DNA from 4 places in the Lentzea sp. NPDC020367 genome. Region 1 is predicted to be linked to each of the others. Evidence: riboswitches for the same ligand, from Rfam matches in the RefSeq annotation. Region 1 holds a riboswitch; each other region holds the start of a gene.

Region 1 (5,725 bases):
GGCTTCAGCTGCTGTCGTTCCGCGCGCCCAAGTCGGTCACGGTCGCGCGATGAGCTTGCCCGCCGTGGTGCGGGCTTCGAGTGCTCGGTGGGCTTCGGCGATCTCGTCGAGCCGGTAGACGTCGCCGAGGACCGGCTTGAGGTCCAGTGCGAGCACCTCTCCGGGCGTGACGTCGCGGGGCAGACCCATGACCGCGACGCCCTTGCGGAAGATGTCGCTCGCCGTCACGTCCAACGGCTCGCCGCTCGCGTAACCGAACACGACCATGCGGCCGACACCGTCCTTGAGCAGCTCGAACGCGCGTTTCCCGACTGCGCCGCCGATGGACTCGAAGACGACGTCGACCGGGTCGAGGCCGTCCCAGTCGTAGCCGAGACCGCCCTTGCTGGACGCCGCGAGCACGGTCGCGCCCGCCCGTTCCGCGAGCTGCACGAGCAGACTGCCGACGCCACCGGTCGCCGCCTCCACGAGCACGCGATCGCCCGGCTGGATGCGCGCCGCCTTGGCCGCCGCGACCGCCGTCGTGCCTTGCAACAGCAGGGCGAGAGCCTCGTGGTCGCTCACGCCGTTGGGCACGTCGATCGGGTGCTCGATGACGGCCTTCGTGGCGTAGGCGCCGTCGCGCGGCACGCCCATGACCCGTCGGCCTTCTCCTGTGGTGCCAACGACTTCCGAGCCGAGGACGACCGGGAACGACGGCCCCGGGTACCACGGGAACAGCTCCCTGCCCTTGCCCCGGCGGATGACCGTCTCGCCGTAGTTGAGGCCGATCGCGGTGACGTCGACGAGCGTGTCGCCGGTCGGGTCCGGGACCTCCTCGACCTTGAGCACCTCGGGCCCGCCGAACTCGTGGAACCGCACTGCCTTCATTCGCTGCCTCCCCTGGATAAGCGGACCGCTGGTCCGGTTGCTAGAATACGGACTGCCGGTCCGCTTGTGTCAAGGGAGAGTTCGTTGGAGCGTGCCGATGCCGCCCGCAACAGGGCCGCGATCCTGGCAGCCGCCACCCGGCTGATCGGGGAGCGCGGCATCGACGCCGTGTCGGTGGACGACGTGGCTGTCGCGGCGGGCGTCGGCAAGGGGACCGTGTTCCGGCGGTTCGGCGACAAGGCCGGCCTGGTGAGCGCCGTGGTCGACGAGACGGCCGCTTCCTGGATCAAAACGGCATCGTTGGAGTGCCGCTCCGCCGGAGAGTTCGCGGGCACCCTGTTCGACCACGTGCTGGCGTCGTTGCCGCTGGTCATCGCCGTGGAACGGACGACGGTCCGCAGCTGCGAGGGCAACTTCCGGATCACCGTCGAACGGCTGGCCAAGCTGGTCGGCTCGACGTTCAAGGCGCACACCGTGCTGGCCGTGCTGCGAGGCGAGCACATCGAGTTCCTGCTGGCCCAGGGCATGACGGCGGCCGAGATCCGGGCGGGCGTTATCTCGCTCGCGGACACGCTCGCCGCTGAGGTTTGATGCGGTGGTGATGAACCGACAGCTCTCCGGAACCCGCAAGAAGACGCTCCTGGAGAGGCTCGGCCCGGTGCCGGACGTCGACCCCGACCGCTACGGCGACGGCGGCCCGGTGGGCGCGCTGGAGACCCGCGTCGCACAACTGCTGGGCACCGAGGCCGCGCTGTTCGTGCCGACCGGGACCATGGCGCAGCAGATCGCGCTGCGGTGCTGGGCCGACCGCACGCACAACCCGATCGTCGCGATGCACTCGCAGGCGCATCCGCTGAACCACGAGGACGACGCGCTGACCGTGCTGTCCGGCCTGCGTCCGATCAAGGTCGAGAACTCCGAGGTCGCGACCTGCCCCGAGCCCTACGGGACGCTGCTGCTGGAGGTCCCGGACCGCGAGCGGGGGTTCGTCCTGCCGACGTGGGACGAGCTGACGTCGCTGGTCGACGCCGCTCGCGAACGGGACGCGGTCGTGCACCTCGACGGCGCGCGGCTGTGGGAGAGCACCTTCGGCCTGGGCAAGCCGCTGCCCGAGATCGCGGGCCTGTTCGACTCGGTCTACGTGTCGTTCTACAAGTCCCTCGAAGGCATTTCCGGCGCGGCGCTCGCCGGCACCCAGGACTTCGTCGACCAGGCACGGGTGTGGCGGCACCGGTACGGCGGCATGCTGTTCCAGCAGTGGCCGGCGGCGCTGTCCGCGTTGCACGGCCTGGACACCGTGCTGCCCCGGCTGGGCACCTACGTCGAGCACGCCAAGGTCGTGGCCGCCGCCATGGGCATGCCGGAGCCGCACACCCACCAGTTCGCGCTGCACCTGCCCGGCGACCCGAAGCGGCTGACCGAGGTGAGCGGCAAGTTCCTCGGCAACTTCTGGCGTGACGGCCTGCTCGCGAAGAACGAGATCACGATCGCCGAGCCCGCGCTGGAGTGGACGGCGGACGAGGTCGCGGAGGCCTGGGCGGAGTTCCAGAGCCTGATCTAGGGCGACGTCGCTCACCTGGCTGTTGGACCCGGCGGTGCGAAATGCGACGATGCCGGGGCTGTGAGGGGAGTGCGAGGAAGCCGGTGCGAATCCGGCGCCGTCCCGCGACTGTGACCGGTAGTGAGAGAACCGGGAGTCAGGAACTCGTTCCCCTCTTGATCACCGACCGCGGGCGTGGACACCCGAGGAAGGACTTCGCCGAGCATGTTCCCCTTTTCGGCTGTCGTCGGCCATGACGACCTCCGGCTTGCCCTGCTGCTGAACGCCGTTCATCCCGGCATCGGCGGCGTTCTGGTCCGCGGCGAGAAGGGGACCGCGAAGTCGACCATCGTGCGTGCCCTCGCCGCGCTCCTGCCCGAACTGGACGTGTCTCGAGGCTGCCGGTTCGGTTGTGTTCCGGGCAGCACCGACTGCCCCGACGGGCCGCACGACGGTGTCGACCGTCGACCGGCCAAGCTCGTCGAACTGCCTGTCGGCGCCACCGAGGACCGGCTGGTCGGGTCGCTCGACCTGGAGAAGGCGCTGACCGAGGGCGTGCGGGCGTTCCAGCCCGGGTTGCTGGCCGCGGCGCATCGCGGCGTGCTCTACGTCGACGAGGTCAACCTCCTGCACGACCACCTGGTCGACCTGCTGCTCGACGCCGCCGCGATGGGGCGCGCGCACGTGGAACGCGAGGGCGTCTCGGTCTCGCACCCGTCGCAGTTCCTGCTGGTCGGCACCATGAACCCCGAGGAGGGCGAGCTTCGGCCGCAGCTGCTCGACCGGTTCGGGCTGACCGTGGCGGTGAAGGCGGCGCGGGACGTGAGCGTGCGCACCGAGGTGATCCGGCGCCGGCTCGCCTACGAGGCCGACCCCGTCACGTTCGCGGCGAAGTGGGAGGCCGAGGACGCGAAGCTCAAGCAGCAGATCGCCGACGCCAAGCAGAAGCTGCCGCAAGTGTCCCTTCCGGACAGTGAGCTGCGCCGGATCGCCGCTGTCTGCGCGGCTTTCGAGGTCGACGGCATGCGCGCGGACCTCGTGGTCGCTCGCGCCGCCACCGCCCACGCGGCGTGGCGAGGTGCCGAGACCGTGGAGGAGACCGACGTCGAGACCGCCGTCCGGCTCGCCCTGCCGCACCGCAGGCGCCGCGACCCGTTCGACGAGCCCGGCATCGAGGAGCAGCAGCTCGAGGACGCGATGAAGCAGGCCGCCGAGCACGCGGAAGAGCCGGAAGAGGGCCCGGACGACGACGGCCCCGGCGGCGGCGAGCTGCCTGAACCGCAGGAAGGCCCGAAGGGCAACGGGAACGCGCCCAACGACCGTCCCGCGCCGGAACCGTCGCCCGCGTTCAAGGCGCGGCTGCTGGAGGTTCCCGGCGTCGGCGAAGGCGCGCCCGGCAAGCGTTCGAGGGCCCGCGCCCGCACCGGCCGGATCGTCCGGTCGTCCAAAGTGGACGGCAACGGACTGCACCTGGTCGACACGCTCACGAACGCCGCGCCGCACCAACGAGCGCGTGGCCGCAGCGGCCCCGGACTGCTGCTCACCGCCTCCGACCTGCGCAAGGCGGTCAGGGAGGGCAAGGAGTCGAACCTCGTCCTGTTCGTCGTCGACGCCTCCGGCTCGATGGCGGCGCAGAAGCGGATGTCGGCCGTCAGCGGCGCGGTGATCTCGTTGCTGCGCGACGCCTACCAGCGCCGGGACAAGGTCGGCGTCGTGACGTTCCGCGGCCAGACCGCCGAAGTCGCTTTGCCCCCGACGACCTCCGTGGACGCGGCGGCCACCAGGCTCAAGAAGATGCGCACCGGAGGCCGGACCCCGCTCGCGGACGGACTGCTCAAGGCCCACCGCGTCCTGGAGATCGAGCGGATGCGCGACCCGCAGAAGCGTCCGCTCGTGGTGCTGCTGACGGACGGCCGCGCGACGTCGTCCGGCCTGGGTGGAGACCCGACCAAGGATGCGCTCAAGGCCGCGACGTTGCTGGAGAAGACCGCCGTCGTGGTCGTCGACTGCGAACAGGGCCATGTCCGCCTGGGTCTCGCGCAGAAGATCGCCGAGGCGTTGCAGGGCACCTGCGTGAAGCTCGACCAGCTCAGCGCCGACCACCTCGCCGGCGTCGTCCGGGCCGCGTGAGTTCGCGCTGGTCGTCCGGCCGCCCCTTCGTCGGGATTCGGCGAAGCCCAATCATGGCGAAGCGGCGGCCGGACGACCAGCTTCCCGGCGAACTCACCGGAGTCTGCGGAGCAGCGACCAACGAGCAAGGAGATTCCAGTGCCTCAAGGACAACCCACCGAGGTGCCGAAGGACGGCTTGACCACCCGCCAGCGCCGCAACCGGCCGCTGCTGATGCTGCACACCGGTGAGATGAAGGGGAAGTCGACGTCGGCGTTCGGCATGGCGCTGCGCGGCTGGAACCAGGGCTGGGACATCGGCGTGTTCCAGTTCGTGAAGTCCGCCAAGTGGAAGGTCGGCGAGGAGTCCGCGTTCAAGGCGCTCGGCAAGCTGCACGACGAGACCGGCGAGGGCGGCGCCGTCGAGTGGCACAAGATGGGCGAGGGCTGGTCCTGGACCCGCAAGCAGGGCACCGAGGACGACCACGCCACCGCCGCGCTCGAGGGCTGGCACGAGATCCAGCGCCGGATCAACGCCGAACGCCACGGCTTCTACGTGCTCGACGAGTTCACCTACCCGCTGCACTGGGGCTGGATCGACGTCGACGACGTCGTGGAGACGCTCGCGAACCGGCCCGGTCACCAGCACGTCGTCATCACCGGCCGGTACGCGCCGCAGAAGCTCATCGACGCCGCCGACCTCGTGGTGGAGATGACCAAGGTCAAGCACCCGATGGACGCGGGCCAGAAGGGCCAGCGGGGGATCGAGTGGTGACCGGATGGTGAACCGCCTGGTCGTCGCGGCCCCGGCCTCGGGCAGCGGCAAGACCACCGTCGCGACGGGCCTGATGGCCGCGTTGCGCAGGGCCGGGTCGCGGGTCGCGCCGTTCAAGGTGGGACCCGACTACATCGACCCCGGCTACCACTCGCTCGCCACCAACCGGCCGGGCCGCAACCTCGACCCCGTGATGGTGGGCGAGCACCGGATCCCCGGCCTGTTCGCGCACGGCTCGAAGGGCTGCGACATCGCCGTCGTCGAGGGCGTGATGGGCCTGTTCGACGGCCGCATCGACACCGCGGGCATCGGCTCGACCGCGCACGTGGCCAAGCTGATCAACGCGCCTGTGCTGTTCGTCGTGGACGCGCGCGGGCAAAGCCGGTCGCTCGCCGCGCTGCTGCACGGCTTCCGCGGCTACGACCCGACGGT
Region 2 (5,725 bases), on a different contig from region 1:
GCGTCGCGTGCGGCCTCTCGCAGACGGCGACCGAGGCGATCGACTTCTACCGGCTGATGTCGTCGCTGGCGTACCTGCCCAGCTCGCCGACGCTGTTCAACTCCGGCACGCAGCACACCCAGATGTCGTCGTGCTACCTGCTGGACTCGCCGAAGGACCAGCTCGAGTCGATCTACGACCGCTACAAGCAGATCGCCAGGTTGTCGAAGTTCGCCGGCGGCATCGGCGTGCAGTGGTCCCGGGTCCGTTCGCGCGGCGCGTTGATCCGCGGCACGAACGGTCACTCCAACGGCATCGTGCCGTGGCTGCGCACGCTCGACGCGTCGGTCTCCGCGGTCAACCAGGGTGGCCGGCGCAAGGGCGCCGCCTGCGTGTACCTGGAGACGTGGCACCCGGACATCGAGGAGTTCCTGGAGCTGCGCGACAACACCGGTGAGGACGCGCGCCGCACGCACAACCTCAACCTGGCGAACTGGATCCCGGACGAGTTCATGCGCCGCGTCGAGGCCGACGCGGACTGGTCGCTGTTCGACCCCGATGAGATCCCCGAGCTGGTCGACCTGTGGGGCGACGAGTTCGACCGCGCCTACCGCGGTGCCGAGGAGGCTGGCCGCGCCGTGCGCACGGTCAAGGCTCGTGACCTCTACGGACGGATGATCCGGACGCTCGCCCAGACCGGCAACGGCTGGATGACGTTCAAGGACACCTCGAACCGCACGTGCAACCAGACCGCGTCGCCGTCGAACGTGGTGCACCTGTCCAACCTCTGCACGGAGATCCTCGAGGTCACCAGCGACGAGGAGACCGCGGTCTGCAACCTCGGCTCGGTGAACCTCGGCGCGCACGTGGCCGGCGACGGCATCGACTGGGACCGCTTGCGTGCCACGGTCCGCACCGCCGTCGTGTTCCTCGACCGCGTGATCGACATCAACTACTACCCGACCGAGCAGGCGGCGCGCTCCAACCCGCGCTGGCGCCCGGTGGGTCTCGGTGTCATGGGCCTGCAGGACGTGTTCTTCAAGCTGCGCCTGCCGTTCGACTCGGCCGAGGCCCGCGAACTGTCGACGCGGATCGCCGAGGAGATCTACCTGACGGCGCTGGAGTCGTCGGCCGAGCTGGCCTCGGTCGCGGGCGCGCACCCGGCGTTCGCGGAAACCCGTGCCGCCAAGGGAGATCTGCAGCCCGACCTGTGGGGCGTCACGCCCACGCAGACCGAGCGCTGGGGTGCTCTGCGGGAACGCGTCAGCGAGCACGGCCTGCGCAACTCGCTGCTGATCGCGGTCGCGCCGACCGCGACGATCGCCTCGATCGCCGGCTGCTTCGAGTGCATCGAGCCGCAGGTGTCGAACACGTTCAAGCGCGAGACGCTGTCCGGTGAGTTCCTGCAGATCAACTCCTACCTGGTGCGCGAGCTCAAGGCCCGCGGCCTGTGGACGGAGGCCGTGCGCAACCGGCTCAAGCAGGACGACGGCTCCGCACAGGGCATCGCCGAACTGCCCGAGGACGTGCGCTCGTTGTTCCGCACGGCCTGGGAGCTTCCGCAGAAGGCGCTGATCGAACTGGCCGCCGCGCGTGGCCCGTACGTCGACCAGAGCCAGTCGCTGAACCTGTTCGTCGCCTCGCCGACGATCGGCAAGCTCTCCTCGATGTACCTCTACGCCTGGAAAGCCGGGCTCAAGACCACGTACTACCTGCGCTCGCGTCCGGCGACGCGCATCCAGCAGGCGACGACCACGACCACCACGGCCGTGCCCGTCGTGACGTCGGACGAAGCCATCGCCTGCTCCCTCGAAAACCCCGAGTCCTGTGAGGCCTGCCAGTGACCACGCTCGCCAACACCGCCCGTCAGAACGCCCTGCTCGACCCCGGCATGGACCTCACCCTGCGGCCCATGCGGTACCCGTTGTTCTACGAGCGCTTCCGCGACGCCATCAAGAACACGTGGACGGTCGAGGAGGTCGACCTGCACTCGGACCTCGCCGACCTGAACAAGCTGTCGGAGGCCGAGCGGCACCTGGTCAACCGGCTCGTCGCGTTCTTCGCGACCGGTGACACGATCGTCGCGAACAACCTCGTGCTGAACCTCTACGAGCACGTGAACGCGCCGGAGGCCCGGCTCTACCTGTCGCGGCAGCTGTTCGAGGAGGCCGTGCACGTCCAGTTCTACCTGACGCTGCTCGACACCTACCTGCCCGACGAGAACGACCGGATCGAGGCGTTCGCCGCCGTCGAGACGATTCCGTCGATCCGCGCCAAGGCCGAGTTCTGCTACAAGTGGATCGACTCGATCTCGAACCTCAAGCAGCTGGAGACGCGGGAGGACCGCAGGTCGTTCCTGCTCAACCTGATCTGCTTCGCGGCGTGCATCGAGGGCCTGTTCTTCTACGGCGCCTTCGCCTACGTCTACTTCCTGCGGTCGCGCGGGCTGCTGAACGGCCTCGCGTCGGGCACCAACTGGGTGTTCCGCGACGAGTCGATGCACATGGCGTTCGCGTTCGACGTCGTGGACACCGTGCGCCGCGAGGAGCCGGACCTGTTCGACGACTCCTTGTACGAGGAGGTCAAGCAGATGCTGCGCGAGGCCGTCGACGCCGAGGTGCAGTTCGCGGAGGACCTGCTCGGTGGAGGCGTCGCCGGCATGTCGGTGGCGGACATGCGGTCCTATTTGGAGCATGTCGCGGACCGGCGGCTGCAGGTGCTCGGAATCGAGCCGATCTACGGTTCCAAGAACCCGTTCGCGTTCATGGAGCTGCAGGACGTGCAGGAGCTGTCGAACTTCTTCGAGCGCCGGGTCTCGGCCTACCAGGTCGGCGTGACCGGCACGGTGGCGTTCGACGAGGACTTCTGAGTCGTGCCGGTGCGGTGCCCCTGGCCGGGAACTCCGGTCAGGGGCACCGCTTCGTCAGCAGGCGAGCGTCGGCGCGGCGGGGTTGCCGCCGCCGTCGAGGTTCGCGAGCTTGACGCCGGTCAGGCCGAGCACCGCCTGGGCCGTGGCACGCGGAGCGGTCGCCTGGTCGAATCCCGTTGCGTCGTAGGCGATCGCGCCTCGGTCCGCTGCGGCACCCGAGCAGCCGACCGCGAGCGAACGCAGGAACTGCCGTGCCTGCGTCGCGGCGGCCGGGCGGTGACCGGCCAGCGCCTGCGCGGCCAGGCCGGTGCTGTTCGCGTTGGAAGCGTTGGTGCCGACGGAGAAACCGCCGTCGGCGTTCTGCTTCGACGCGAGCCACGTGGTGCCTTCGGCGGCGTTGACGTTGTCACCGGTGGCGCGCAACGCCTGCACGACCAAGGCGGTCGAGTCCACGTCGCTGGCGCACGGGGTCTGGCCGAAGTTCAGCGGGAAACCCCCGTCGGGGCACTGGGTTCCGGCGAGGAAGGCCTTGGCCGACGCGGGCGTGCCACCTGGCGTGCGCTCGAGGGCCAGCAGCGCCAGGGACTGGGTGAAGGCGTTGGAGAAGTCACCGAAGTCCGAGCGGTCGGAGAACCTGCCCGACGGCGCGAGCAGGCCACGCAGACCGGCTTCCAGGTCGACACCGCCGAACGCGTTGCCGTTCTTGTGCCGCACCTTCGCCGCCAGCAACAGCTTGGCGTGCGCGCCCGCGTAGGCCTCGGTGCCGGAACCGACGTACCCGGTGGTGATCTCCGGCTTCGCCAGCCACGTGATGGCCTTCTCGGCGTTGGTGTCCGAGGAACGGGCGGCGGCGAACGCGAAGATCGCGTCGATCGTCAGGCCCTGGTCCGGGAACTTCTGACCGCCGAAGTCGGCCTCGAACCGTTCGCCGTCGACCAGTTGCCGGGCGAGCCAGCCCGCAGCGGCGTCGGACTTGTTGTGCGTGGCCGCCACCGCGGGGGTGACAGCGGTGCCAATGCCCAGCATCAGGACAGCAGCGAGCACCAGACGTCTCATGAGAACCCTTTCCCGCACTTCCACGACAGGAGTTGGTGAACACCGCGCGATGCGGGTGACCGGGCTTGCCGCGGAGGGCACACCGTTGCGGGACAGCGCCGGATTCTCACCGGACTTCCCCCGCGTCGCGCTGAACGCCCAACAGGTTCTCATGCCGCGCAAGGCCTCGTACCGGGTACGGATGTGACGCTCGCCTCCGACCCCGAAGGCGGTGCCGAACAGCGGTTTCCAGGTGTTAACCTCGCTCGGCTCGACAACTTCATACCTCGCCCGTGACGGGGAAGCCGGTCGGAATCCGGCACTGTCGCGCAACCGTGGGCCACTGTTTCCAGTGGCGAGTCGGGTCACCATCCGGGCGGGGTGAACGGACCGACCGCTGTCGCGAAACGCAGGGGTGGCTGCCGGCGCCCCGCGCCGTCTCCTCTCCTCGAGCAGCACGAGGAGGGGGAGAGAAATGACCCGGCGCAGGAGCCTGGCCGCACTGGCGTTCGCCGTCGGCGCGGGCCTGATCGCCACGACGATCGCCGGAACCGCGGCCGCCGCGGGAGATCGCGACGCCGCCCACTCCAGCTCCGTGTGGCTCTCCCACCAGCTGCGACCCGACGGCACCCTGGAGAACCCGCTCGGCGGCGACCTGCCCGACCACGGTCTGATGCTCGACCTGGTCTTCGCGATGCACGCCTCGGGCGACGGCGCGCTCGCCGAGCCGATCATGAAGTTCCTGGACGACCAGGGACACGCCACCGACTACTTCACCTGGGACGGCCTCGCTCCAGGCCAGGGCTTCGACCAGATCATCGTCGGCGGCGCGGTGGCCAAGACCCTGCTCGCCGCCCAGATCTCCGGCCGTGATCCGCGTGCCTTCGACGGCCACGACATGGTCGCCGAGACGAAGGCGGCGATCCGGCGCTCGGGAGTCGACGCCGGCCGGGTCAGCGACTACTCGAAGAACCCCGAGTGGGCGGACATGGTGAACAACAACGCCAACATGTTCGGCCAGTCCCTCGCCGTGATCGGACTGGCCGTGGCGGGGGAGAACGACCAGCCCGCCATCGACAAGATGGTGACGCAGCAGTGTTCCGAGGGCTACTTCCGGATCTTCTTCGGGTACGTCCAGGGACCTGAGGGCCTCAAGGTGTCCTCGTGTGACGAGGGGAAGGCGGACGGCTCGTCGTCGCCGGACGGTGACGCGACGGGCCTCGCGCTGTCGGCCATGCTCGCGGCGAAGCGCGCTGGGGCGACCGGGCTCGACGAGCCGATCGCGAGGACCGTGACGTGGTTGAAGAACAACCAATCCGCCGGTGGTGGCTGGGGTGGTGGTGTCGGGACCGAGGCGCCGAACACCAACAGCACCGGCCTGATCGTGCAGGCGCTCGCGGACGCGGGCGGCGCGGGTCCTGAGGTCGCCAGGGGCGTCGAGTTCCTGAAGTCCGCGCAGGCCGGCGCGTCCGACGCGGGTACCGCGCTGGCCGGGCAGATCGGTGCGATCGCGTACAACCCGGCCTCGTACCAGGCGGCGCGCACCGGCGGCATCTCCGGCATCGACACGTGGATCAGGGCGAGTGCGCAGGCCTCGCTCGGGTTGTCGCAGATCGGGTTGTACGCGCTGGCCAAGGGCGACGTGCCCGAGCCGACCCCGACCACCACGACGGCGAGCAGCACCCCGACGACGACCACGGCGGCACAGGGCACCACGACCACGCCACCACCCGTGCACACCAAGACCACGACCGTTCAGGCGCCCGCGCCGACGACCAAGCCGAAGGCCGTGGTCCGCCAGCCCGCCCCGGCGCCGAAGACCGTCCAACCGGCCGCGACGAC
Region 3 (5,725 bases), on a different contig from region 1:
GCGAGCGCGCCCTTGTTCGGGACTGCAACGCGCAGCATGTGAAAGTCTTTTCCGTCAGAGGTACTTGTAGACGTCTTCGAGGGTGAGCCCACGGCCCAGCATGAGCACCTGGAGGCGGTAGAGCAGCTGCGAGATCTCTTCGGAGAGCTTCTCGTCGGACTCGTACTCGGCGGCGATCCAGACCTCGCCCGCCTCCTCCAGGACCTTCTTGCCCTGCGCATGGACCCCGGCCTCGAGCGCAGCAACGGTGCCGGAACCCTCCGGCTTGGTGGCGGCTCGTTCGGTCAGTTCAGCGAACAGGGAATCGAAGGTCTTCACGGCATGACATCCTCCCATCCCGGCGACCCCCGTCCACACCGCGGTCACATCTGTCCCAGGCCGTGGACGTGATCTGTCCTGCATGGACACCCAGTAGCGTGAACTTCTGTGTCTGAGTTCGCCGAGGTCCTCGAAGCACTGCGCCGGGTGCGCGGAATCAACCCGTTCTTCGCGCTCGACGTGGGCCGCCCCGACGAGTCCTGGCTGCCGGGAACGGCCCTGCTCGAAGGTCCGGCGCTCAAGAACACCATCGACGCGATCGCGATCCGGTACAAAGCGGAGGAACCACGCGTAGCGGCCAGCCTGTTCTTCCTCAGCTACACGGCACGGCTGCTCAGCCCGCTCACGGCCGCGGGCATCCCGATCGACGTCCGCCCGGAGAACCTCTGGTGGCAGCACCACCCCGCGAACGGCCTGAGCGTCCGCATCGACCAGCCGAGACTGGGCCCGAAGGCCGCAGAGGCACTCGAACCGGTGGTGGAAGCGATCCAGGCCGTCACGCCGGTGGCGCGTGGATTGTTGTGGGGCAACGCGATGTCGAACGTCGCGGGCGCGCTCAAAATGGTTGTGCGCGCACGCATGCTCACCGCCGAGGAAGCGGAAGAACGCGGCGAACGGCTCATGAGCTCACCGCCGTTCGAACAGGCGGGAGAATTCCTCAGTTTTCCCGGCGAGGTCACGTTCCGGCGTCGGTCGTGTTGTCTCTACTACCGCGTCGCCGCAGGTGGGAAGTGTGGTGACTGTCCACTCGTGAAGTGAGGAACGCAACAACTCTTATGGCCGGTTGTGCTTAACCGATGGATCAACTTACGGTGCACGCGCCGCAGTGACGGGAAGCCGGTGAAAATCCGGCGCGGTCCTCGCCACTGTGACCGGGAAGCGATCCCCGCCGAGCACGTCACTGGTCCTCGCGAGAGGGCTGGGAAGACGCGGGGGCAGCGTTGATCCGGGAGTCAGGAGACCGGCTGCGGCGCCGCAAGGAGAGTTGACCTTCCACGAGGTATGGAGGAGCCCGTCATGACGAGCCCCGCAGCAAATCTGTCCGCCGTCCAGGTGCCCAAGTGGGCGTTCGCCGCCGCACTTCTCGGCCTGATCGTCACGTACCTCGTCCTGCAGGAGAACGGTCTCGCGCTCGGCGCGGGTTCCGAGTTGCTGCACGAGTTCTTCCACGACGGCCGCCACGCGCTCGGCGTCCCCTGCCACTGATCCCCCGATCCCAGGCAGGGAAGACATGACGACGACGTACAAGTCCCTTGCGCTGCGCGGAGTCGCGGCCGGCGGTATCGCCGGCGTCGCCTCCGCGCTCGTGCAGCTGCTGGTGACCGAGATTTCGATTCGCGCCGCGCTCGCGGTCGAGGAGGCACGGGCACCCGCCGGCGAAGAGGCCGGCCACACGCACGGCGGCGAGGAAGAGCTGGTCAGCCGCGGCGCCCAGATCGTCGGCGGCATGCTCGGCGTGGTGATCGTCGGCATCGCGGTGGGCCTCGTGTTCGCCACGGCCTACGCGCTGTCGAAGCGCTGGTTCGCCGACCGCACGCCGTTCAGCCGCAGCTTCGCGTTCGGTGCCGCGGTGTTCGGTGCCGTGGCGCTGCTGCCGTGGCTCAAGTACCCGGCCAACCCGCCCGCCGTGGGCGACCCGGAGACGGTGAACTACCGGACCGCGCTCTACCTCGGTGTGGTGGTGGCCGGTCTGGTGATCGTGTGGGCCGCGAGCTGGCTCGCCGAGCAGCTGCGCGCGCAGTCGCAGCCGGTGCGGACCACGGCCGTGCTGCTCGCGGTGGCCGCGGCCGTCGCGGTGGTGCTGCTGGCGTTCCCCGCGCCGCCGGACACGATCCCTGCGGACATGCCGGTGAACGTGCTGTGGCAGTTCCGCCTCAGCTCGCTCGCCCAGCTCGCCACGCTCTACGTCGGCATCGGCGTGGTGTTCGGCCTGCTGATCGACCCGGCCACGCGCAAGGCCAAGGCCCCTGAGAAGGCCGCTGTCGCCTGATGGTGTGGGGTGGCCGCGGGTGCGGCCACCCCGCCCAGCCGCGATTGGTACGTTCGGCGCATGCCTGACAGCGCTGAGTTGCTGGAACAGATGCGTCAGAAGCTCGAGTTCTTCGAGCAGGCGAACCGCGCCGCCGACGCCCGTGCCGCCGAGTACGACGCGATGGGCGACGAGCTCAGAACAGTGGAAGCCAGCGTCCAGTCCCCCGACCGTTCCGTCACGGTCGTCGCGGGTTTGTCCGGTTCCATCAAGGAGATCCGGTTCACCGAGGACGCGAAGCGGCTGAGCACCACGCAGCTCTCCCAGGCCGTGATGTCGACGCTGCAGCTGGCCGTCGCCGCGGCCGCGCGTCAGCAGGCGGAGATCGTGCAGGGCCACACCGACCTCCCGATCGCCGAACGGGTGCTGGCGACGCAGCAGGAGATCTTCGGCCGGCCCGCCGACCCACCGGCCCGTCCCCCGGTGGACGACGACGGCGACACCGGCAGCATCTTCCGCAAGGACGACCGCTGGTGACCGGGATCGTGGTGCACGCGGACGAGATCGCCCGGTGCGCGAAGACCATCGGCACGCTCTCCGGCACCTCCACGAAGCTCAACGACGCCGCCACGACCGCGTCGGTGCCCGCGGTCAGCTGGGGCGCGCTCGGGCACCTGCTCGGCCTCTACCAGCAGTACGACGAGTTGCTGGGCGATCTGCACGGCCACTTCGGCAAGATGACCGAGGGCTTCGGCAAGATCGATTCCGCCCTCACCGCCACCGCGCAGACCTACGCGGGCCACGAGCAGACGACGACGGACGCGTTCGGCAAGACGCTCCAAAGTGGACTCGACAGCGCCACCGCGCCGCCGATGGTCTCCGGCGGCAAGGGGACCTCGAACCTCGGCGCGCTCGGCAAGAGCTACGGCGACCAGTACTCCGGCGACAACGTCGGCAAGGCGTCCGCGAAGCTGATCCCGTTCGGTGGCAGCAGTTACTCGCTCATGAAGGACAGCGCGAAGCTCGGCGACGACCTCCAGAAGGGCGACGGCGCCGCGATCGCGAAGGACGTCGTCAGCGTCATCTCCGACATGAACAACTTCATGCAGGACGGCATGAAGCTCGCCGGCGCGATCTCCGACCCGCTGAACTTCCTGATCAGCAAAGGACTCGGCTGGCTGCTCGACGTCGTGGCGCCGTTGAAGCAGGCCGTGGACCTGGTCACCGGCGACCCGGCGGCCACGAGCAAGGCCGCGGGCGCGTTCAACGACATCGCGACGCAGACCGAGGACTTGGCGCGCACGTTCGACGAGCACCTGCGGCAGGGCCTGCAGAGCTGGAAGTCCGAGGCGGGCGACAAGGCCGCGGCGAAGCTCGGCGGGTTCCACCACGGCATCGAGGGCACGGCGGGCACCGCGGGCCACGTCGCGTCGCTGCTGCAGGGCAGTTCGATGTTCATGCAGGTGGCCGAGGACATCATCAAGGGGATCCTGAGCGACCTGATCGAGTGGCTGGTCGTCACGTGGGTCGCCGCGCAGATCGCGGCCATCCCGACGTGCGGGGCCTCCGAGGCCGCCGCGGCCGCCGCCACCCCGGTCGAGGCGGGGATCTCGACCGCCAAGGCGGGCAAGGAGGTCGGCAAGGTCCGTTCGGTGATCCAGAAGATCATGGACGTGCTGCGCCGGATCCGCGAGGTGCTCAGGAACTCGAAGGTCGGCAACGCCTTCCGCGAGGGCGTGGCCGACAAGCCGGGCTCGTTCGGCGAGGCACTCGGCAAGGCCGCGAAGGACCAGCTGAAGAAGGCGGCCGGACTCGACAAGAGCGGCCCCGACGGCGCGAAGTACACGGACCCGGTCAAGATCGCGAACAAGGTCGCCGGGTACGCCGACGGGATCTACAAGACCGTGTCGTACGGCTCCAAGGGCGACGAGTCCTCGAAGACGGACCAGGAGCTCGACATCTGATGCGCTGGTGGCGGAAGTGGCTCTGGCCGGAGGAGTCGGCGGCGGCCACGCTCTCCGCGGGCGGCCGCACGTTCGCGGTCCACTCGGAGACGAGGATCGTCGGCCTCGCGTCCGCGCCGGGCGACGACGTGAGCGCCCGCACGGAGACCATCGTGTCGGTGAGCACCGACCTCGGCCCGTGCCCACCGTTGCGCGTAGTGGAGCGTGTTTCGCCGGACCCACGCGACGAGAACGCGGGCGCGGTGGCACTGGGCGTGCCCGCGTTCGACGACCGCTTCCTGGTGTTCTGCGACGACTTCGCGTTCGTGCGACGCCTGACCCCGGCCCTGACCGCCGCGCCCACCGAGTCGACGGCAGGACTGTCACTCGGCGGCGGCAGGATCACCGTGCACCGCAAGGGAGTGCGACACAACGCCACCGCCGCGAACTACCTCAACGCCCTGATTCCCTTGCTACCGCCGGAGTTGCACCGATGAACGACGCGCCGATCATCGTGCCGCTGTCCACCGGACTGGCCGTGGTGATCGAACAGGACCGCGTCTACTTCAGCCGCCTGGCCAACGGCGCGCTGGTCGACTCCCCGGTCCTCGGCGTGCCGCTGGCGGCGGTCGTACTCGTGCAGCCGGGGGAACTCCGCGACGAACTCACGCACCGCATCGACCAGAGCGACGGCATCGCCGAGAAGGTCGTGCTCCCCCGCGGCCCCGCCGTCTGGATCCGGTACGCCGACGACATCATCGTGCCTTGTGCAGACCCACGCGGGCTGGCGGCCGAGATCGAACGACGCCGCCGCCGGGTCGCACGGCACGGTGGCCTCGCGGCGGCCGAGGTGTGGAAGGTCAACCCGAAGCTGCGCAACGGATTCGAGCCCGGCGGCGCGGAGTTCGCTCCCCCGCACCCGCTGAACGCTCACTGGCAGCCGGTTTCGCCCTCTCTGACCGGGGAACCGTCCCCAGGTCGACCGCTCACGCCTCCGGTGGTGCCTTCTGCGGTGCCGTACCCGGAGTCGCTGCCGGTGCTCACCGAGACGCTGGCCGGCGGGGTTCGGCTGTCGGTGTCGGTGCGCAGGACGGTGCTGGGGTTCGGCACGGCGGCTCCTGAACTGGTGACCGAGGCGGTGCCGCCGTCCGCGCTGCACGTGCCGCTGGCCGCCTGGCACGTGGTGGAGGCGGGTTCGGTGCGTGGCGGGCTCGCCCCGATCCGCCGGTGCGCCGCCGATGGCACCGAGATCAGGGTCGACCTGCCGGACGGGCCCGCGCTGTGGTTGTGGGGGCCGTTGCGCGAGTGGGTCGTCGCGACGCCTCGCGCTGCCGAGCTGGCCGACGAGATCCGGCTGAGGCAGGCCGTGGGGATGATGTTCCCGCTGTCCAGTGGGCTCGGGGCGGAGCGGAAGACGTGGCTGGACCTGCCGACTACGCGGCCGGTGGACACGGCAGCGGGACGCGCCCTGCCCGCTGTTCCTGAGTGGGCACCA
Region 4 (5,725 bases), on a different contig from region 1:
GGGTTCGGAGGTGTCGACGGGCTCGCGCAGTGGTTGCGTGACAACGATGTCCGGGCCGTGGTCGACGCCACCCATCCGTTCGCCCAGCAGATCACCGCGAACGCCTTCGAGGCCTGCTCCCGGCTCGGCGTCCCGTTCCTGATCCTGCGCCGGCCGGGGTTCTCCCCGCAGCCCGGCTGGCACTGGGTCGACAGCGTTGCCGACGCCGCGCGGGACCTGCCCGGGGCGCGGGTGTTCCTGACGACCGGCCGGCAGGACCTCGCCGAGTTCGCCGCGTGCCCGCAGTGGTTCCTGGCGCGGATGGTCGAGCCGCCAGAACCGCCGCTGCCACAACGGATCGAGGTGCTGCTGTCGCGCGGTCCGTTCACTGTGGACGGTGAACTGGAGCTGATGCGGTCCCGGGAGATCGACGTCCTGGTGACCAAGGACAGCGGCGGCTCGATGACGTCGGCCAAGCTCGAAGCCGCTCGTCAGCTCGGGGTGCCGGTCGTGATCGTGCGTCGGCCACCGCTCCCGCCTGCGGAAACGGTGGCCGACGTCGACGCTGCCGTCAGCTGGTTGGGTACCGTCGGGGCGTGAAGACGACGCCCTGAGGCGTCACGATCGTCTGCGACGAGCCGATGATCAGCAGGCAGCGCATGTCGATGGTGGCCGGGTCGAGGGCGCCGAGCGTGAGGACGCGGATCTCCTCCTCCGGGCCGCCGACGTCGCGGCCGACGACGATCGGCGTCTCCGGGGCGCGGTGCTGGAGCAGCAGGTCGCGCGTGTCCGCCACCTGGTGGGTGCGGGCCTTGGACGCCGGGTTGTAGATCGCGATGACCAGGTCGGCCTTGGCGGTGGCTTCGAGGCGTTCGGCGATGACGTCCCACGGCTTGAGCCGGTCGCTCAACGAGATCACCGCGTAGTCGTGCCCGAGCGGCGCGCCCGCCTTGGCCGCCACGGCGTTCGCGGCCGTCACACCGGGGATGACGCGCACCGGCACGTCCGGGGACTCCGCCGCGACTTCCAGCACCGCGGTGGCCATGGCGAAGACGCCGGGGTCGCCCGACGACACGACGGCGACCCGCGCACCCTTGCGGGCGAGATCCAGGGCGAAGGCCGCGCGTTCGGACTCGACCTGGTTGTGCGAGGAGTGGCGCTTCTGGCCTGGCCGCTCGGGAACGCGGTTGAGGTAGGTGCTGTAGCCGACCAGTTCGTCGGCGGCCTCGAGCTCCTGGCGGGCCTCCGGGGTGAGCCAGTCGCGGGAGCCGGGGCCGAGGCCGATGACCACGACCTCGCCCTTCGGCTTGGCGGGCTTGGACTGGCTCGGCAGCAGGGCGAGCGAGAAGTACGGGACGCTCTCGGGATCGACGTCGGCCAGCGGCGACATCTTCTGGCGGCCGGTGGTGGCGCGTTCGACGTACCACGCGCCGTCGAGCCTGCCGGACGCTTCGAGGGCCGCGCGGACGTTGGCGAAAGTGCGGCCCAGCTTGAGGATCGCGGCGCTGTCGGTGTCGGCGAGCCTGGTCGCGAGCTCGGCGGGCGGCAACGTGCCCGGCAGGATCGTGAGCACCTCGTCGCGTTCCACGAGCGGAGTGCCGAGCACTGCTGAAGCACCGCTGACGGACGTGACGCCGGGGACCACTTCCCACTCGTACCGGTCGGCCAGGCGTTTGTGCATGTGCATGTAGGAGCCGTAGAAGAACGGGTCCCCGGCGGCCAGCACGACGACGTCGCGGCCGGCGTCGAGGTGCGCGGCCAGCTTGGCGGCGGCCTCCTCGTAGAAGGCGTCGATCTCGCCCTGGTAGTCGTCCGTGTCCTCGGTGGTGACCGGGTAGACGAGCTGTTCCACGATCTGCGGGTTCGGATCGTCCTGGCTGCGGAAGTACTGGGCCGCAATGGTCTTCGCGACCGACTTGCCGTGCCGGGCGCTGTGGAACGCCACCACGTCGGCTTCGTTGATGAGTCGCGCGGCCTTGACCGTCACGAGTTCCGGGTCGCCGGGACCCAGGCCGACGCCGTAGAGCTTGCCCGTCATTCTTCCTCGCTCGCGATCGCGTTGATGGCCGCCGCCGTCATGGCACTGCCGCCGCGCCGGCCGCGCACCACGAGGTGCTCCAGATCCGTTGCGGCCAAAGCTTCCTTGGACTCCGCCGCCCCGATGAACCCGACCGGGATGCCCAGTACCGCGGCGGGTCGCGGAGCTCCGGCGGCGATCAGGTCGAGGAGGTGGAACAACGCCGTGGGGGCGTTGCCGATCGCGATCACCGCGCCGTCGAACCGGTCCGCGAGCAGTTCGAGCGCGGCGGCGCTGCGCGTGTTGCCGATCTCCTGGGCTCGCGTGGGGGTGCGCGGATCTCCCAGGTAGCAAAGGACTTCGTTGTCCTTGGGCAGGCGGCGGCGGGTCACGCCGGACGCGACCATGTTGGCATCGCACAGGATCGGCGCGCCCGCCCGCAGTGCCGCACGGGCGTCGCGGACGACGTTCGGCGAGAAGGCGACGTCGGTCGGCAGATCGGTCATGCCGCACGCGTGGATCATGCGGACGACGACTTTCGCGACGTCGCCGGGGAACCTGGTGAGGTCCGACTCCGCGCGAATGGTGGCGAAGGACTGGCGGTAGATCTCCGCCCCGTCCTTGATGTACTGCGTCAACGGATCTCCTCGTAGCCGTCGCCGGTCGCGACGAACTCGGTCACATCGCCTGCGGGACGACCGCAGCGGCGGGCACAGCCTGACCAGTGAACGGGGCGGTCGTGCGGGGTTCCGAGCCAGGCTCGCGCGTCAGCTCGCACGTCGGAGAGCGACTTCGCGCAGCCCGGGCGGCCGGTGCAGGCGCTGACGCCGTGCCACGGGGAGGCCGGGTCGGTGATCAGGCCGGTGGTGTCGGTGCCTTCGGGGACGACCAGGCTGCGCCACGGGGTCAGGCGGAGGGCGACGCCGGGGAGCTGGTGAGCGTCGAGCCGGCCGAGCGGCACGCCTGGCGTCAAAGGTGAAGGTGCGACAGGCGTCACAGCCGGGGTGATGCGCGGGGCGTCGGTGGCACCGAAGTGAGCGGTGATCTTTCGCACACCGTCGTCCACTTCGGACAGGCGCCAGGCCTGGCCGCGGAGCTGCTGGAAGAGGCGGGCGGCGGTCACCACCGCGTCGACGGGGTCGGTGACGCGGACGCCGGTGTCGCGACCGGCGAGCAGAAGCACGTCGTTGACCAGGCCGAAGTCCCCTCCCAACCCGCTCACCGAGGCCCCGACCGTCACCAGGAACCTGCCCGGCAGATCCGCCAGCGCCGGGTCCGCGCACAGGGCCGTGTCGATCGCGTCGACCAGTGCCTGGTTGTCCTCCAGCGGTGCCGCGATGATGTTGCGGATCCGCTCGTGCGACGCGGAGGGCAGGAGCCCGGCCGCGGTCAGTCGCGTGCCCAGTTCCACGCCGTCCGCCAGGCCCCTGATCTGGAGGTTCGCCCGGGAGGTCAGCTCGATCGAGCCGGAACCCAGTTCGAGCGCGGCGAGGCGCACGACGTCCCACTGAGCAGCGGAAAGAGTGCCGCCGGGTACCCGGATGCGCGCCAGCCCGCCGTCGGCCGCGGCGTGCAGCTCGACGGCGCCGGGGCAGGCGTCCGGGTGACTACGCATAGGTCGGACTGTAACCCGCCGGTTAGGGTGAGCCCGAACGACGAAGCGCAGGAGGAAGCCGGTGTGAATCCGGCGCGGTCCCGCCACTGTGACCAGCGAACACCGCTGGGAGTCAGGAACTCCGCTTCGCCAGTCACCCGCATTTTGGGGCGAGGACCCCACGAGGGATGGAGCCTGCGTGATCCTGCTGCTGTCGACCTCCGACACCGACCTGCTGTCGGCGCGTGCGAGCGGTGCCGAGTACCGGCTCGGCAACCCCGCGCGACTCACGACCGACGACCTGCCCGTGCTCGTCGACGGCGTGGACCTGGTCCTCGTGCGCATCCTCGGCGGCCGCCGGATGTGGGAGGAAGGCCTCGACTGGCTGCTGGCCGGCGGGCTGCCCGTGGTGGTGCTCGGCGGTGAGATGCAGCCCGACGCGGCGCTGATGGAGCTGTCGACGGTGCCCGGTGGCGTGTGCGCCGAGGCGCACCTCTACCTCGCGCACGGCGGTCCGGCGAACCTCACCGAGCTGCACAAGTTCCTGTCGGACACCGTGCTGCTGACCGGCCACGGCTTCGAGGCCCCCGCCGCCACCCCCACGTGGGGTGTGCTGGAGCGCGAGGGAACGCCAGAAGGTCCGACGGTCGCGGTGCTCTACTACCGGGCGCACCACGTGGCCGGGAACACGGCGTTCGTGCACGCCCTGTGCGACGCGATCGAGGCCAAGGGCGGCAAGCCCCTGCCGGTCTTCTGCTCCTCGCTGCGCACCGCCGAACCCGAGCTGCTCGACACCCTCAGGCAGGCCGACGCGCTCGTCGTAACGGTGCTCGCGGCGGGTGGCACGAACCCCGCGAAGGCCTCGGCGGGTGGCGACGACGACGCGTGGGACGTCGGCGCGCTGGCCGCGCTCGACGTGCCGATCCTGCAGGGGTTGTGCCTCACGTCGAGCCGCGACTCGTGGGACGAGAACGACGACGGACTGTCTCCTTTGGACACCGCGACCCAGGTCGCGATCCCCGAGTTCGACGGCCGGATCATCACGGTTCCGTTCTCCTTCAAGGAGATCGACGAGGACGGGCTGACCGTCTACGTGGCCGACCCGGAACGGGCGCTGCGCGTCGCGGGCATCGCGGTCCGGCACGGCAGGCTGCGGCACATCCCGGTGGCCGAGCGCAGGATCGCGGTGATGCTGTCGGCGTACCCGACCAAGCACTCCCGCATCGGCAACGCGGTCGGCCTGGACACGCCGGCGTCGACCGTGCGGCTGCTGAAGGCCATGCAGGAGCACGGTTACGACATCGGTGACGCGCTGCCGGGCGTGCAGGAGCTGGACGGCGACGCGTTGATCCACGCGTTGATCGCGGCCGGTGGCCAGGACGCGGACTGGCTGACGCAGGAGCAGTTCGAGAGCAACCCCGTGCGCATCGCCGCGGCGGACTACCGGGAGTTCTACGAGACGCTGCCCGAAGACTTCCGCGAGTCGATGCAGGAGCACTGGGGCGAGGCACCGGGCACGCTCTTCGTCGACCACTCCAAGTCCAAGGACGGCGAGATCGTGCTGGCCGCGTTGCGGTCCAACAACGTCGTCGTGATCGTGCAGCCGCCGCGCGGGTTCGGCGAGAACCCCATCGCGATCTACCACGACCCGGACCTGCCGCCGTCGCACCACTACCTCGCGGCGTACCGGTGGATCGAGTCGAACTTCGGCGCGGACGCGGTCGTGCACGTCGGCAAGCACGGCAACCTGGAGTGGTTGCCGGGCAAGACCGTCGGCATGTCGGCGTCCTGCGGCACGGACGCGGCGCTCGGCGACCTGCCGCTGGTCTACCCGTTCCTCGTCAACGACCCCGGTGAGGGCACGCAGGCCAAGCGGCGCGCGCACGCCACGCTGGTCGACCACCTCGTCCCGCCGATGGCCCGCGCCGACAGCTACGGCGACATCGCGCGCCTGGAGCAGTTGCTCGACGAGTACGGCAACATCTCCGCGATGGACCCGGCGAAGGTGCCGGCGATCCGCGCGCAGATCTGGACGCTGATCCAGGCCGCCAAGCTCGACCACGACCTCGGCCTGGAGGACCGGCCGCACGACGCGGAGTTCGACGAGTTCATCCTGCACGTCGACGGCTGGCTGT

The links. Region 1 has a riboswitch for cobalamin ahead of ACH413_RS45155 (putative cobaltochelatase). Riboswitches for the same ligand answer to the same signal wherever they lie in the genome.
Region 2: it holds a riboswitch for cobalamin, as region 1 does, so the genes downstream of both, ACH413_RS03445 (prenyltransferase/squalene oxidase repeat-containing protein) here and ACH413_RS45155 (putative cobaltochelatase) in region 1, are expected to answer to the same signal.
Region 3: it holds a riboswitch for cobalamin, as region 1 does, so the genes downstream of both, ACH413_RS08800 (CbtB-domain containing protein) here and ACH413_RS45155 (putative cobaltochelatase) in region 1, are expected to answer to the same signal.
Region 4: it holds a riboswitch for cobalamin, as region 1 does, so the genes downstream of both, cobN (cobaltochelatase subunit CobN) here and ACH413_RS45155 (putative cobaltochelatase) in region 1, are expected to answer to the same signal.

The regions. Positions count from the first base shown of each region.
Region 1 covers NZ_JBIRVV010000025.1:25,695-31,419, forward strand. The annotation lists gene ACH413_RS45135 (hypothetical protein) at 1-53, shown strand, start outside; gene ACH413_RS45140 (zinc-binding dehydrogenase) at 37-870, opposite strand; gene ACH413_RS45145 (helix-turn-helix domain-containing protein) at 955-1,461, shown strand; gene ACH413_RS45150 (beta-eliminating lyase-related protein) at 1,472-2,431, shown strand; cobalamin riboswitch at 2,462-2,598, shown strand; gene ACH413_RS45155 (putative cobaltochelatase) at 2,636-4,540, shown strand; gene cobO (cob(I)yrinic acid a,c-diamide adenosyltransferase) at 4,679-5,293, shown strand; gene ACH413_RS45165 (cobyrinate a,c-diamide synthase) at 5,298-5,725, shown strand, end outside.
Region 2 covers NZ_JBIRVV010000001.1:772,788-778,512, forward strand. The annotation lists gene ACH413_RS03435 (ribonucleoside-diphosphate reductase subunit alpha) at 1-1,823, shown strand, start outside; gene ACH413_RS03440 (ribonucleotide-diphosphate reductase subunit beta) at 1,820-2,848, shown strand; gene ACH413_RS03445 (prenyltransferase/squalene oxidase repeat-containing protein) at 2,903-3,904, opposite strand; cobalamin riboswitch at 3,937-4,063, opposite strand; cobalamin riboswitch at 4,134-4,275, shown strand; gene ACH413_RS03450 (hypothetical protein) at 4,359-5,725, shown strand, end outside.
Region 3 covers NZ_JBIRVV010000002.1:365,638-371,362, forward strand. The annotation lists gene hisG (ATP phosphoribosyltransferase) at 1-38, opposite strand, end outside; gene ACH413_RS08790 (phosphoribosyl-ATP diphosphatase) at 55-318, opposite strand; gene ACH413_RS08795 ((2Fe-2S)-binding protein) at 427-1,077, shown strand; cobalamin riboswitch at 1,112-1,303, shown strand; gene ACH413_RS08800 (CbtB-domain containing protein) at 1,336-1,524, shown strand; gene ACH413_RS08805 (CbtA family protein) at 1,550-2,308, shown strand; gene ACH413_RS08810 (YbaB/EbfC family nucleoid-associated protein) at 2,369-2,824, shown strand; gene ACH413_RS08815 (hypothetical protein) at 2,821-4,251, shown strand; gene ACH413_RS08820 (hypothetical protein) at 4,251-4,727, shown strand; gene ACH413_RS08825 (hypothetical protein) at 4,724-5,725, shown strand, end outside.
Region 4 covers NZ_JBIRVV010000006.1:260,331-266,055, forward strand. The annotation lists gene ACH413_RS26420 (cobalt-precorrin-6A reductase) at 1-579, shown strand, start outside; gene ACH413_RS26425 (precorrin-2 C(20)-methyltransferase) at 551-2,017, opposite strand; gene ACH413_RS26430 (precorrin-8X methylmutase) at 2,014-2,634, opposite strand; gene ACH413_RS26435 (hypothetical protein) at 2,631-3,611, opposite strand; cobalamin riboswitch at 3,620-3,755, shown strand; gene cobN (cobaltochelatase subunit CobN) at 3,790-5,725, shown strand, end outside.